2 regions of the Pantoea dispersa genome follow, and region 1 is predicted to be linked to the other one. Evidence: predicted binding sites of a transcription regulator. Region 1 holds the regulator's gene; the other holds the start of a gene.
The links. The regulator PurR, encoded in region 1, represses purine synthesis genes. The targets are predictions, from matches to a motif close to CANGCAAACGTTTGCNTG.

Region 1 (7,836 bases):
GATTGACGTTGAAACCGCCGGTTTTAATGCGCAAACCGATGCGCTGCTGGAAATCGCCGCCACCACGTTAAAAATGGATGAGGATGGCTGGCTGCACCGCGATGAAACCCTGCATTTCCACGTGGAGCCGTTCGAAGGGGCGATTCTCAATCCCGAAGCGCTGGCGTTTACCGGCATCGACCCCAGCAATCCGCTGCGCGGCGCGGTGAGTGAATATGAGGCGCTGCACGCCATTTTCAAAATGGTGCGCAAAGGTACCAAAGACAGTGGCTGTAACCGGGCGATTATCGTGGCGCACAATGCCACCTTTGATCATAATTTTCTGATGGCGGCAGCAGAGCGCACCGGCATGAAGCGTAACCCGTTCCACCCGTTCGCCACCTTTGACACCGCCGCGCTGAGCGGGCTGGTGCTGGGACAAACGGTGCTGGCGAAGGCCTGTAAAGCGGCGGGAATAGATTTTGACAGCACTCAGGCGCACTCGGCACTGTACGATACCGAACAGACCGCCACGCTGTTTTGCGAACTGGTGAATCGCTGGAAACGCCTCGGCGGCTGGCCGCTGGCGGTGAGTGAAGAGCCGGCCGAAGACGATGCCTCAGCCTGAGGCCCGTCAGACCGCAGCCAAAAAAAAGGCCGACACTGCTGTCGGCCTTTTTCTTATTCTGCTTCTTTGTGCTTCTCAGCGGTCTCTTTGATCAGCGGTTGCAGTTCGCCGCGCTGGAACATCTCAACGATGATGTCACAGCCGCCGACCAGCTCGCCATCCACCCACAGCTGCGGGAAAGTTGGCCAGTTGGCGTATTTAGGTAACTCAGCGCGGATATCCGGATTTTGCAGAATGTCTACGTACGCAAAGCGCTCCCCACAGGCAGACAGCGCCTGTACCGCCTGCGCAGAGAAACCGCAGCTTGGCAGTTTCGGCGAACCTTTCATGTACAGCAGGATCGGGTTTTCTGCGATCTGGCGCTGAATTTTTTCAACAGTACTCATTTTTGCCTTCCTTAATCCTTCACTTCGTGTTTGTTTATTGTAGCGACTTCGCCCCGCGACTGAAAACGGGATTTTGCCTTAGCCGGCGCATATCGCCATGTTTGTTAAGTTCGCGCGCCACGAATAACATTTTCATATCATCAATAAGCATTAATCAATTAATAATTAGCAATAATTCCGCTGGGTTAAACAGCTGAAATCGCTCATTTTTGCCCCACTTTCAGTACCGTGACAGATTAATGGAAAAAGACCTTACCTTTTGCAAAAAAAGTGGATTAGAATTGCCCCGGTGCTGATCGTCGATCAGATTTTTCTAACTTTACCGCGGTCTGGCTTCCTGCCGACGGCTTAACCTGTAACCGGACTATGCGTTTACTGATTACGCTTTTCATACTGGCTTTTGCCCAACTGTTCTTTAATGTGGCGGCGGCTTCTCCGCATGCGCCGGTTAATGCCAGTTTGCAGAAAGCGGAGAAAAAGAACGCGCGTGAAGATGAGCGTCGCAAACGACGCCCGGTGAAAACCACCAGCAAAAAGTCACGCCTGACGTCGGTACAGAAGTTCAGGCTGAAAAAACAGCAGAAAAGCGAAACGGTACTTCAGCACACCACCCAGCGCAAATCCTCACTTAAGCTCAGTGCGAAAAAATATGGTCATCAGCGGCTGGCGAAAAAATCGCGTGACGTTGCCGTTGATGATGAAGTGCAGCAGCTGAGCGGCATTAAAATGAGCAAAGCCCACCGCCTGCGCTATCAAAAAGCACGTGAAACCGCGATGACGAAACTGATGGGCCAGCTGGGTAAACCGTATCAGTGGGGAGGCACCTCACCGCACACCGGTTTCGACTGCAGTGGTTTAGTGTGGTACGCCTACAAAGATCTGGTGAAGTTTAAATTTCCCCGTACCGCTAATGAGATGTATCACCTGCGCGACGCCGCGCCGATCAAGCGCGAGATGCTGGAGAAAGGCGATCTGGTGTTCTTCCGCATCAACAACCGCGGCACCGCCGACCATGTCGGGGTTTATCTGGGCAATGGTAAATTCATTCAGTCTCCGCGCACCGGGAAGGATATCCAGATTAGCGCGCTGGGCGAGGATTACTGGCAGAAGCATTACGTTGGCGCACGCCGTATGATGACGCCGAAAACCGTGCGCTAATCTCAGTGTTGCGCAACAAAAAAGCCGGTGGCTGTTCAGCAGCACCGGCTTTTTTATTAATGCAGAATGGCGGTAAAGCTAAAGGCAATAATCATCAGCAGAGCAGCGGCGGTGGTGGTCAATGCCAGTTTTAAATCGGTACTCATCACAACTCCTTAGTCACACAGTTTGCATGGTTAAATAATTTTCGCACAGTGATGGGCAAAAATCTCGTGTTATCCGCCCCGGCTTGCTAGAATCGCCGCCTTTCGTTGCGCAACAGATTTAGCGCATGCTGCATTGACAGCCTGCTGAAGGATGTTTCCCTGCCCGATTAAGCAGATTAGCCCTGATATTCAGGGCGCAAAACCATTAGCAGACGCAAACGTTTAACAATATACTTATCAGTAAGTTGCGATAAGCCCAGGAGTACCATTTTCATGGCAACCATTAAAGATGTGGCGAAACGCGCCGGGGTCTCAACCACCACGGTTTCGCATGTCATCAACAAAACGCGTTTCGTCGCGGAAGAGACGCGTAACGCCGTATGGGAAGCGATTAAAGCGCTGCACTATTCACCGAGCGCGGTGGCCCGCAGCCTAAAGGTGAATCACACCAAGACGCTGGGCCTGCTGGCGACCTCCAGCGAAGCGCCCTACTTCGCCGAAATTATTGAAGCCGTGGAGAATCACTGCTTTGAGCGTGGTTACACGCTGATTCTCGGCAACGCGCATAACGATCTGCAAAAACAGCGTGCCTATTTGTCAATGATGGCGCAAAAGCGCGTCGATGGCCTGCTGGTCATGTGCTCCGAATATCCCGACGATCTGCTGCAGATGCTGGAAGAGAACCGCAATATCCCGATGGTGGTCATGGACTGGGGCGAATCGCGCGGAGACTTTACCGATACCGTGCAGGACAATGCGTTCCACGGCGGTTACCTCGCCGGGCGATACCTGATTGAGCGCGGCCATCGCGATATCGGTGCTATCCCTGGCCAGATGGAGCGCAACACCGGTGGCGGTCGTCATGCGGGTTTTCTGCAGGCGATGCAGGAAGCGGGCATCAGCGTCCGTCCCGAGTGGATTGTGCAGGGTGACTTCGAACCGGAGTCAGGTTATCAGGCAATGCAGCAGATCCTGAACCAGAAACAGCGCCCGACGGCGGTATTCTGCGGCGGCGATATCATGGCGATGGGCGCGATTTGCGCGGCCGACGAGATGGGACTGCGCGTGCCGCAGGATATTTCGGTAATTGGCTATGACAATGTGCGCAACGCGCGCTACTTCACCCCGGCGCTGACAACCGTGCACCAGCCGAAAGCCCAGCTGGGGGAAAAGGCACTGGAGATGCTGCTGGACCGCATCACCAGCAAACGCGAAGAACCGCAGACCATTGAAGTGCAGCCCACGCTGATTGAGCGCCGCTCCGTGGCCGATGGCCCGTTCCGCGATTACCGCCGTTAAGCCGCCTTCTCGCTGAGCCACTCGTGGTTCAGCGTCTCCGCATCGCCCAGATATTCCAGCAACCACGCCAGCGCCGGTGACGCGCGCTGCTCAGACCAGCTGACGCAACACGGGCTGTCCGGAAACGGCTGCGGCAACGCCAGCTCCACCAGCGCGCCGCTGTCCAGCAGCGGGCGCGCCAGGTGGCCCGGCACCATGCCCACGCACAATCCGGCCTGCAGGCAATCCAGCCCGGTTTCCCACTCCGGCACCACCAGCCGCCGCTGGTTATCCAGCGTCCACGTCATGCGGCGCGGCAGCGCGCGCGACGTATCTTCCAGCACCAGCGACGGCCAGGCGCGCAGGGTTTCGTCGTCCAGCTGCGGACTGTGAGCCAGCGCATGCTGCGGACTCACCACGCAGCGCCAGTTGAGCGCGCCCATATCCTGAAAGGCGAAGCGGCCGCCGACCGGAATAGCCTGGGTGGCACCAATCGCCACATCGACACGACCATCAGCCAGTGCGTCCCACACGCCGTTAAATACTTCGTAGCTGATGATCAGCTCCATATCGGGGAAATGACGGTAAAAATCCTTTACCAGCTGGCGGGTGCGCTGCGGTTTGACGATGCAATCTACCGCGATACTGAGCTGACCGCGCCAGCCGTTGGCCAGCTGCTGACACTGACGGCGCGTGGCCAGCATTTTTTTGATAACAGAACGCCCTTCACGCACAAAATGCTCGCCTGCTGCCGTCAGCACCACTTCGCGATGCTGCCGCTCAAACAGCGGTACCGCCAGCCAGCCTTCCAGCTGGCGCACGGTATAGCTGATGGCAGAGGGCACGCGGTGCAACTCCTGCGCCGCCGCGCTAAAACTGCCGGTGCGCGCTACCGCGTCCACCACCTCAAGTGCATATTCCGACCACATAGTTTTCCCATCAAAAATTTTAACAGCACCCTGCAAATATTAGCGTTTCACAAAGCCCGCTGCACCCTTTTACACTCCCCGCCGTTCAACCTGCCGAATGAGAAAAACCATGCTGTCATCCAAAGGATTTCTGCCTTACCTTGCCGTGCTGAGCATGCTCGGCTTTCTGGCCACCGATATGTATTTACCCGCCTTCGGCGCCATGCAGCGCGACTTTGCTTCCGCACCGGGCACCATCAGCGCCAGCCTGAGCCTGTTTCTGGGCGGCTTTGCCTGTGCGCAGGTGCTGTGGGGCGTGCTGTCGGACCGCTTCGGCCGCAAGCCGATTTTACTGGCTGGCCTGAGCGTGTTTGCGCTGAGCTGTCTCGCCATGCTGTGGGTGACTAACGTCTGGCTGATGCTGGCGCTGCGCTTTGTGCAGGCGGTAGGCGTGTGCGCCGCAGCGGTGAGCTGGCAGGCGCTGGTGGTTGATCGCTATCCGCAGGCCAAAGCCAACAAAGTGTTTGCCACGATTATGCCGCTGGTGGCGCTGTCGCCGGCGCTGGCACCGCTGCTCGGTGCCTGGCTGATGGCCCATTTTCACTGGCGCGCCATCTTCCTCGCGCTCACGCTGGTGACGCTGGTGCTGCTGTTCGGCACGCTGAAGCTGACCAGCGCGCCGCGTGCGCGCCACGACAGCGCGCCACAGCCGGGCTGGCTGACGCTGCTGGCGACGCGTGTTTACAGCGGTAACGTACTGATTTATGCCGCCTGCTCCGCCAGTTTCTTCGCCTGGCTGACCGGCTCGCCGTTTATCCTCGCCGCCGCGGGTCTGAGCCCGGCGGACATTGGCCTGAGCTATATTCCGCAGACCATCGCCTTCCTGCTGGGCGGATTTGGCTGTCGCGCACTGCTGAATCGCTTTCAGGGTGCGCAGCTGCTGCCGTGGTTGCTGATGATTTACAGCCTGAGCATTCTGGGCCTGTTTGCGGTGGCGCTGATGACTACGCCGCCGCTGGTGGCTCTGCTGCTGCCGTTCTGCGGCATGGCGCTGGCCAATGGCGCGATTTACCCGATTGTGGTGTCCACCGCCCTCGCCCCGTTCCCGCAGGCCACCGGCAAAGCGGCCGGCCTGCAGAATCTGCTGCAGCTGGGCTTATGCTTCCTCGCCAGCCTTATTGTATCCGCCGGTCTGCAGCAGGCGCTGTTACATACCACGCTGGTCATGGTGGCGACAGTGATCCTCGCGTGGGCCGGTTTCCTGTGGCAGCGCAGCGCCAGCGCACAAAGTGATATTGCTCACGCTTCCCGTCCCTGCGAAGATAATTGCTAAGGCAACGATTATCGTTAGCAAACTAACGATAAGCCATTGAATACTGACCTGCGTGAGCATATACTCAGTAGGTCAGCATTTCTGCAACAAATCAATAACATAATGAGCGTATTTTTTAGCGACACTGTCGCTGGGATGGCGTCTGCACGATATTCACCTCCGGAGTTGTGGCAGACATTTCTATTCAGATTCATACCTCTGTAATACGTCGGCTATCTGGCGCACGGATTTTCCGTGAGTTCTCTCACAGGCCTGAGGAATTTGACTATTCTTTTTCTCAGGTTCAAATCGGAAAGGTGATGGAGAAGCTATGAGTTCATCGTGTATAGAAGAAGTGAGCCTTGAAGAAAACCAATGGTTTCGTATCGCCCATGAATTACTGGAGCGGGCGGACATTCACATCAACGGCACACGCCCCTGGGATATTCAGGTCAGACATGCGGATTTTTTCAAACGGGTCCTGCAGGAGGGATCGCTGGGCCTCGGTGAAAGCTACATGGACGGCTGGTGGGAGTGTGAACGTCTGGATATGTTCTTCCACCGCGTGCTGAAACATCATCTGGATAAGCAGTTACCGCACCATTTTAAAGATACGCTGCGCATTGCCGCGGCGCGCCTCACCAATCTGCAGTCAAAGAAACGCGCCTGGATTGTTGGTAAAGAGCACTACGATCTTGGCAACGACCTGTTTTCACTGATGCTCGATCCGTTTATGCAGTACTCCTGCGGCTACTGGAAAAGCGCGGAAACGCTGGAGCAGGCACAGCAGGACAAGCTGGATATGATCTGCCGCAAGCTGCAGCTTGAGCCGGGCATGACGCTGCTGGATATCGGCTGCGGCTGGGGCGGACTGGCGGAATTCGCCGCGCGTCATTACGGGGTGAAAGTGCATGGCGTGACTATCTCTGCCGAGCAGCAGAAAATGGCGCAGCAGCGCTGTGCCGGTCTGGATGTGACCATTCTGCTGCAGGATTACCGTGATTTGAACCAGCAGTTTGACCGCATCGTGTCGGTGGGCATGTTCGAACACGTCGGGCCGAAAAACTATGCCACCTACTTCGATGTGGTTGATCGTAACCTGAAACCGGAAGGCCTGTTTTTGCTGCACACCATTGGGGCGATCAGAACCGACATGAACGTCGACCCGTGGATCGATAAATACATTTTCCCGAACGGCTGTTTACCGTCGGTACGGCAGATCGCCGATGCCAGCGAATCTCACTTCATCATGGAAGACTGGCACAACTTTGGCGCGGATTATGACACCACGCTAATGGCCTGGTACGAGCGATTTCAGGCGGCATGGCCGCAGCTGGCGGAGAAGTATGGCGAGCGTTTCAAACGGATGTTCAGCTATTACCTCAACGCCTGCGCCGGTGCGTTTCGCGCGCGCGATATTCAGCTGTGGCAGGTAGTTTTCAGCCGCGGCGCTGAAGGCGGTTTGCGCGTGGCGCGTTGATTTCCGTGCAATGCTAAAAGGCGCTTACCGCGCCTTTTTTATTCGCGATTACTCCGCGTCCGGCAGCGTTTGTGCCACCAGCGCGGCCGCGGCATCACGCTGCGCCAGCACACGTTCGACGGTGTCGACAATCGCCTGGGTATGCGGATCGATTTCGATATTGACCCGGTGCCCCAGCTTCTTCGCGCCCAGCGTGGTGCGCTCCAGCGTTTCCGGGATCAGGTGCACGCAGAACTTACTTTTGGTGACATCACCAACCGTCAGGCTGATACCATCGATGCCGACGAATCCTTTATGCAGAATATATTTGATCTGCTCAGCGTCCTGTAATTTAAACCACACTTCGCGGTTATTCTCTGACTGGATAATTTTACAGATTTCGGCGGTGGTCATAATATGGCCGGACATCAGGTGTCCGCCAATTTCATCGCTGAATTTCGCGGCGCGCTCAATATTCACGATGTCACCAACCTGTAATTCACCAAGGTTGGTGATGCGCAGCGTCTCTTTGATAAGATCGAAGCTGACGCGATCGCCGTCAATGGCGGTCACCGTCAGGCA
Region 2 (7,836 bases), 610 kb from region 1:
CGATTTTGGTGACCAGCGCGTTGAAGTCTTTTTCACCGCGCGACAGCCCCTCATACAGCACCTCTTTGACGCCGCGTTTCTCCAGCGCCGCTTTGGTGGCATCCGCCAGCCCCTGACCGTAAGTATCTTTATCGTGGATCACCGCCACTTTCTTCGCTTTCAGCGTATCGAGAATATAGTTCGCGGCGATAGTTCCCTGCTGGTCATCACGCCCGCACATGCGGAACAGGGTTTTCATGCCGCGCTCGGTGATTTGTGGATTGGTTGAACCGGGCGTAATCGCCAGTACGCCCGCCTCGTCGTACACCTCTGAGGCTGGCATGGTCGAAGATGAGCAGAAATGGCCAACTACCGCCATCACTTTGTCCTGATCCACCAGCCGGTTGGCAACGGCCACCGCCTGCTTGGGTTCGCAGGCGTCATCGCCCTGCACCAGCACAATTTTTTCACCGTTTATGCCACCCGCCGCGTTAATGTCCGCCGCGGCCTGGCTGGCGCCCTTCCAGTATTGCGTACCGTACGTAGCATTCGGTCCGGTAAACGGACCGGCCACGCCAATCTTTATATCAGCCTGCGCGTAGAACGCCATGCTTAAACAACCTGCCATCACCACCTTCAATGGGTGTTTTATGAATTTCAAAGACATGCTTTCAATCCTCAACGGGTCAGGAACGGAGCCATACCACGGCCTGGGAGAAATCAATCTGAAACACTTCGAGAGCAGTGTGGTCTGTGCGACCACGGTTGAAATTTAAGCAAAAAGCTCGCCAGAGAAGACAATCGGTGACAATTTTTTTGCAGCGGCATCGCAGCCGGGCGGAAAACGTGCGATGTGGCCTCCCTGCACCTGATAAACATAGCCAGCCTTTTGCCGCCTACCAGCACCGTGATGGTGCAGAATGCGGTCGATCACAGATTCTTCATCGTGATGAAAGGTTTATCCGCTATGCTCTGGTCAAATCGGTCCAAATTGCTGAAGGAGAATCTATGAATACGCAACGGAACGGATTGACCACCGAACAGGCGCTGGATCAACTGGAGCGTCTGTATGACGACGCGGTTGAAGCGCTGCGCAACGCCATTCGCACGTTCACTGCCAGCGGCACACTGCCGGACGCCGGGCTGCGCCAGCAGGGGCTGTTTGTCTATCCGGAGCTGCGCATCACCTGGCAGGGTGAAGGCCCGCAGCAAAATCGCACCCGCGCCTGGGGACGTTTTACCCACACCGGCCGCTACAGCACCACCATCACGCGCCCGGCGTTGCTGCGTCACTATCTCAGCGAACAGCTGCAGATGATCGAAAAAGAGTACGACGTGCTGATTGAGGTGGGCCCGTCACAGCAGGAAATCCCTTATCCCTATGTGATTGATGGCTCCGACCTGTCGCTGGACCGCTCCATGAGCGCCAGTATTGCGCGCCATTTCCCGACGACCGAGCTGTCGCAGATTGGCGATGAAACCGCTGATGGCCTGTTCAACGCCGACGCGCTGTTCCCGCTGTCGCATTTCGACGCGCTGCGCACCGATTTCTCCCTGGCGCGCCTGCGTCACTACACCGGCACTGCGGTAGAACACTTCCAGCCGTTTGTGCTGTTCACCAACTACACGCGCTACGTCGATGAGTTCGTGCGCTGGGCGATTGAGCAGGTGCAGGATCCCAGCACGCCGTACGACAGTCTCGCCTGCGCCGGCGATGTGGTGATCACGGCGGAAACGCAGGACCCAACGGCGATGATGTCGGATCTGGCGTGGAAGAAGCATCAGATGCCCGCCTGGCATTTAACCTCGCCCAATCGTCGCGGCATCACGCTGGTGAATATTGGCGTCGGTCCGTCGAACGCCAAAACCATCTGCGACCACCTCGCGGTGGTGCGCCCACATGCGTGGCTGATGATTGGTCACTGCGGTGGCCTGCGTGAAAGCCAGAGCATCGGCGATTACGTGCTGGCGCACGCCTATCTGCGTGACGACCACGTGCTGGACAGCGTATTACCACCGGATATCCCGATCCCGAGCATCGCGGAGGTGCAGCGTGCCCTGTACGACGCCACCAAAGCGGTCAGCGGTATGCCCGGCGAAGAGGTGAAGCAGCGCCTGCGTACCGGTACGGTCGTCACCACAGACGACCGCAACTGGGAGCTGCGCTACTCCGCATCTGCGTTACGCTTCAACCTGAGCCGCGCGGTGGCGGTGGATATGGAGAGCGCCACCATTGCCGCACAGGGCTATCGTTTCCGCGTACCGTACGGCACCCTGCTGTGCGTCTCGGATAAACCGCTGCACGGTGAGATCAAGCTGCCCGGCCAGGCCAACCGTTTCTATGAGGGCGCGATCTCGGAACATCTGCAGATTGGCATCTGCGCGGTTGAGCTGCTGCGCGCCGAGGGTGACAAACTGCACTCCAGGAAACTACGTACCTTCAACGAACCGCCCTTCCGCTAAATCCGCTGTTCCGGCCCATGGACGGGCCGGATTTCTGCTGGCAACCTTAAATTTTCAGCACCGCCACTTTTACCAACCATGCCAGTACGGCGAGGATAGCCGGCAACATGAGGGTCCAGATCAGTCTGTCATTTAACCGTTCGAACTTTTTATCGATGCGCTTCTCCACCTGACCGATCTCATTCATCAGTTGATTGCATATCAGTCCCTGTTCGGTACGCACGCGTTCCACGTCCGCTCTGGTGGCAAGGTTTTCAAAACGCGCGGTCAGGACCGCGACATCCTGCTGTAATAGCTGGGTGGTATTCGCCAGCTGTTCCACGTGTTGGGTTAATCGTACCATTAGCGGTGCTCCCTGATTTCTTAACGCCAGAAGGCGAGGCGGCAACCGATGCGGCAGCGTGCAAACGGGATAATCCATTATCTTGTCCTTCTTCAGCAACCTTGTGTCATCGCCTCACTCCAACGCTATTTAAGCAGAGCGGCAGCGATTAAACATTCCACGATCCCGCCACTGCAGGCAAAAAATTTGCGCATGGCAGAATTTACGGAAAGACAGTAAACAACAGGCCTGAAAGAGAAAAGTGGCGACGGGCAGGAATTGCGAGACATCACGCAAACAATGATTGCGCGAATGTAACAACTTACACGGAAGCCCGGGCGGGCTTCCGTTACACAGCATCAGGCACTCAGCCAGCCGAGTTTAATCACAAACAGAATCGACAGAATCACCAGCGCCGCATTGACCTCTTTGGTGCGGCCACTCAGCAGTTTCACCACCGTCCAGGTAATAAAACCAAAGGCGATACCGTTGGCGATCGAGTAAGTCAGCGGCATGGTCAGCGCGGTCACGGTGACCGGTGCCGCCGTGGTGACATCTTTCCAGTCAATTTCTGCCAGACCGGAAGCCATCAGCACCGCAACGAACAGCAGCGCTGGCGCCGTGGCGTAGACCGGCACGCTACCCGCCAGTGGCGAGAAGAACAGGCTGAGCAGGAACAGAATGGCGACCACAATCGCCGTCAGACCGGTACGGCCGCCGGCGCTGACGCCCGCAGCGGACTCCACATAGCTGGTGGTGGTTGAGGTACCCAGCAGTGAACCGAACAGCGCAGCGGCACTATCGGCGATCAGCGCACGGCCCATTTTCGGCACGTTGCCCTGCTCATCGGCCAGACCGGCGCGTTTCGTCACGCCCAGCAGCGTGCCGGTGTTATCAAACACGTCGACAAACAGGAACGCAAAGATCACGCTCACCAGGCCAACGTTGAACGCGCCGGCGATATCCAGCTGCATAAAGGTCGGCGCAATCGAAGGCGGCGCAGAGAACACGCCCGCGAACGGCGTCAGGCCAATGCCCATCGAGATAAAGGTAACAACCAGAATGCCGATCAGTACGGCTCCGGTCACGCGACGCGCTTCCAGCACCACAATGATAAAGAAGCCAAGCAGCGCCAGCAGCGGACCCGGTTTGGTGAGGTCGCCCAGACCGACCAGCGTAGCCGGGTTATCCACTACGATGCCCGCTCCTTCCAGCGCAATCAGTGCGAGGAACAGACCAATGCCTGCCGCAATCCCGGCACGCAGCGGCAGCGGAATGCTGGCGATAATCCATTCGCGAATTTTAAAAATCGACAGTGCAAAGAAGATCACCGCCGAGAGGAACACCGCACCCAGCGCGATCTGCCAGGTGTAGCCCATATGCAGCACCACGGTGTAGGTGAAGAAGGCGTTCAGGCCCATGCCCGGTGCCAGCGCGATCGGATAGTTGGCGATCAGGCCCATCAGAATCGAACCGATGGCTGCAGCCAGACAAGTGGCGACAAACACCGAGCCTTTATCCATACCGGTCGCCCCGAGGATGCTGGGGTTCACAAACAGGATGTAGGCCATTGCCAGAAAGGTCGTAATACCGGCAATGATTTCGGTGCGCACCGTGGTGTGGTGTGCTTTTAACTTAAAAAGTTTTTCTAACATCATCATCTCTCATCAGCGGAGACGGCCCGCAGGCCTGCTCTCTCTTGCCAAGGCGTTTTCCCGCTATTCCGCGCGTGGTGGCTAAGCTGACGCGGAAAAAGTGAGGAAAATTATTTTTTTATGCCGGCGTTTTGCCACCGCTGGCAGCAGAACGTCGTGTGCTATCCCCTGTCCACATAGCAATTGCTATGCCACTCCCTGACGCAATCGTTTCCGTTTTAGCGTGCCGTTGCGGCTAAGAAAATTCTGAACCAGAACGAGGCGCGATTATGGTGCATTGCACCACCTGCGCGCAAACGTTTTCCCGCCGTGCGCAGCCGGGGGTGAAATATTGCGGTAACGCACGCTTTCACACTCTGCCAGGCGATGGCGCTCACGTTTCTGCTGCGCGTTTCAGCAGCTTAAAAACGCCGGGTTACACTGCGTTTAACCCTTTCGCAACAAAAGAGGCAGTGCAATGAAGCCCGCGATTCTGGTCGTTGATGATGATCGTGCCATCTGCGAATTGCTGCACGATGTGCTGAGCGAACATGTGTTTACCGTTTATAGCTGTCATCAGGGGCGCGACGCCCTGGCGCTGCTGGCGCAGCATCCGGAAATCTCCCTGGTGATGCTGGATATGATGCTGCCCGATACCAACGGCCTGCTGGTATTACAGCAGATGCAGCGTCAGCGCCCTGAGCTGCTGGTGATCATGCTGACCGGCATGGGATCGGAAGCCGATATGGTGGTTGGGCTGGAGATGGGCGCCGACGACTATATCGCCAAACCCTTTAATCCCCGCGTGGTGGTGGCGCGGGCCCGTGCGGCGCTACGCCGCTGCGGGCGACTGGCGCAGCCGGAAACGGTGATTGATGACGGCTGGCAGTTTAATGGCTGGCGGCTGGATGATGTGCGTTGTCAGCTGTTCAATCCGCAGCGTGAAAGCGTACCGCTCACCCAGGGCGAATACAGCCTGCTGCGCGCGCTGGTCGGCCACGCGCGTAAGGTCCTGACGCGCGACCAGCTGCTGGAGCTGACCCACAGCGAGAGCCTCGACGTGTTCGATCGCACCATTGATGTGTTGATCATGCGCCTCAGACGCAAAATCGAGGCTAATCCGCATCAGCCGATCCTGATCCGCACCATTCGCGGACTGGGCTATGTTTTTTCCGCCGATGTGATGCGCCCGTCCGCCGCGGCGCGCGAAACGCAAATCGCCTGATTCATCCAGCGCTGCATCTCGCTCAGTGGCCGGATGCCGTCCAGCGCGTTGGCCGCATGCAGATTAAAGCTGGCGCAGGTATGGGCCAGTTTTAACGTCTGCTGCAGGTTGTAGTTTTGATGGCTGGCGTAGAGCACGCCGGCGCAGAAGGCATCGCCCGCCCCGACGCTGCCGACAATCTCCTCTGCCGCTAAGCACCAGGCGGACTGCCACAGGCCGTCGCCCGCTGACTGCTGGCCCCAGGCGCCTTCCGGTGCATGAATTACCACGCGCTGGCGCACGCCCTGCGCCAGCAGCCAGCGTGCCGCCGCAGCAAACGCCGCCGGTGACGCCAGCGTGCCACTGCTGCGCAGCTCGATGCCGGTGAGCGCCTGCGCTTCCAGTTCGTTAATCACCAGATAATCGAGCCAGCGCAGTGCCGGCTTCACCAGCGCCTGATACTCGCCGGCGCGCGAAACCAGATCGAGCGAGGTGAGATAGCCGCGCTGCTGCATCTCCGCCAGCAGCCGGGCGCTGCGGGTACCATACTGCGCATCGGGCTGATCGAGCTTATCCAGTAACAGCAGATAGCCGAGGTGGAAGATGCGGTGCGCGGTGGCGAGGTGAGCGAAGTGCGCCACATCGAGCTGCGCATTGGCCCCGCGCGCGTGAAAAAAGGTACGCTGACCGTCCGGCGCGGTCATCACCTGCGTCATCGCCGTGGCTGCCGCACCGGTGCGCTGCACGTGCTGACGATCCACACGATGTTCATCCAGCAGCTGCAGCAGGTAATCGCCGTCGCTGTCCTCGCCCAGCATCCCCACGGCGGCCAGCGGCAGACCGACCTGCATGCGCGCCAGGGTAAACAGCACATTCAGCGCCGCCCCGCCGCTGCATTTCTCGCTGTGGCTAATTTCGGCCAGCCAGCCCTGTTCTGGCCAGTGGCTGATGCGCTGCACGTGATCCACCAGCATATTACCCGCCGCCAGAATGCCGTTGCGTGCTGCCATGTCAGGCCCTCCCGGCGCTGCCAAACACCTGCATCTGCTGGGCCACAACGCTGGCGATGTCGCGTTCAACCGCCATTAACAGTTCGGCAAAAGAGTCGTAGCGCGCGTCGCGCTGGGTGATTTGCGTTTCAATCGCCCCGAGCGCCGCCTGCGACATCCCGGTGTAGAAGTTGATTTTGTGAATGCCGAGGCTGATGGCGCGACGGAAATCGGCGTCGCTGATGCCGGAACCGCCGTGCAGTACCAGCGGAATGCCGGCCGCTGCGCGAATCGCCGCCAGACGGTCAAAATCCAGCTTTGGCTCGCCTTTGTATTTGCCGTGCGCGTTGCCGATGGCCACTGCGAGGCAGTCGATGCCGGTTGCCTGGACAAATTCCGCCGCCAGCGCCGGGTCGGTGAATTTATTACTGTCCGCTTCGCCAAACAGCGCGCCACCCTCATCGCCGCCCACGGCGCCCAGCTCAGCCTCGACCGAAATGCCCAGCGCGTGGCACATCTTCACCACTTCCCGCGTCTGGCGAATGTTCTCGTCATAGCTCAGGGTTGAACCATCGAACATTACCGAGGTGAAGCCGAGACGAATCGCCTGCATCACCGCATCAAAATGCAGGCCGTGATCGAGGTTGAGCACCACCGGGATGGCGTGCAGCGCCGCTTCGGCACGGATAGCGGCGATCAGCGGTTCCAGGCTGACGTATTTAAAATGCACCTCGGCAATGTTGATGATAAACGGTGAACGCTGCTGCTCCGCCGCATGGAACAGCGCGCGCAGAAAGTGGGTGTCGAGAACGTTGAACGCGCCGAGCGCGTAACCGTGCTGCTGCGCATGGGCGAGGCCCTGCGCCAGAGAGATCAGTGCCATGGAACACTCCTGTTATGCCAGCCAGCGGTGATATTCGTTACACAGCAGCCAGCGCGGCGCTTCATCCTCATCAATCGGATTAAAGCGCGCCAGCGGGGTAAGAAAGACGTTGTCGTGCTCATCGTCATTGGGCATGGAGACTTCGCCCACCAGCACATCGCCGTAGCCGGTTTCGCCCCAGAAGCTGTGCCAGACACCGGGCAGTAACGTGACGCTCTCGCCCGGTGATAGCCGCAGCTGGGAGCCGGCGGCATGAGTCTGGCGGATGCCATCCAGCGTGACCTGTACCGGCGAATCCGCCAGCCGATCGCCGTCGCGATTGTGTAGCGTGACAATCAGGTTGCCACCGCCGCGGTTGATAA

Region 2: K7H94_RS07435 (NCS2 family permease) is a predicted target of PurR. The motif match lies at 4,620-4,637, and genes of this name have one in related genera.

What each region holds. Positions count from the first base shown of each region.
Region 1 covers NZ_CP082346.1:2,234,662-2,242,497, forward strand. Annotated here, with positions in the region: gene rnt (ribonuclease T) at 1-607, shown strand, start outside; gene K7H94_RS10320 (Grx4 family monothiol glutaredoxin) at 661-993, opposite strand; gene K7H94_RS10325 (C40 family peptidase) at 1,360-2,151, shown strand; gene cydH (cytochrome bd-I oxidase subunit CydH) at 2,208-2,297, opposite strand; gene purR (HTH-type transcriptional repressor PurR) at 2,571-3,596, shown strand; gene punR (DNA-binding transcriptional activator PunR) at 3,593-4,504, opposite strand; gene punC (purine nucleoside transporter PunC) at 4,614-5,816, shown strand; gene cfa (cyclopropane fatty acyl phospholipid synthase) at 6,127-7,275, shown strand; gene K7H94_RS10355 (riboflavin synthase subunit alpha) at 7,324-7,836, opposite strand, start outside.
Region 2 covers NZ_CP082346.1:1,626,256-1,634,091, reverse strand. Annotated here, with positions in the region: gene K7H94_RS07455 (branched-chain amino acid ABC transporter substrate-binding protein) at 1-589, opposite strand, end outside; gene K7H94_RS07450 (hypothetical protein) at 752-913, opposite strand; gene K7H94_RS07445 (AMP nucleosidase) at 988-2,442, shown strand; gene K7H94_RS07440 (hypothetical protein) at 2,489-2,863, opposite strand; gene K7H94_RS07435 (NCS2 family permease) at 3,124-4,422, opposite strand; gene K7H94_RS07430 (response regulator) at 4,877-5,623, shown strand; gene K7H94_RS07425 (carbohydrate kinase family protein) at 5,560-6,612, opposite strand; gene K7H94_RS07420 (ketose 1,6-bisphosphate aldolase) at 6,614-7,474, opposite strand; gene K7H94_RS07415 (D-lyxose/D-mannose isomerase) at 7,487-7,836, opposite strand, start outside.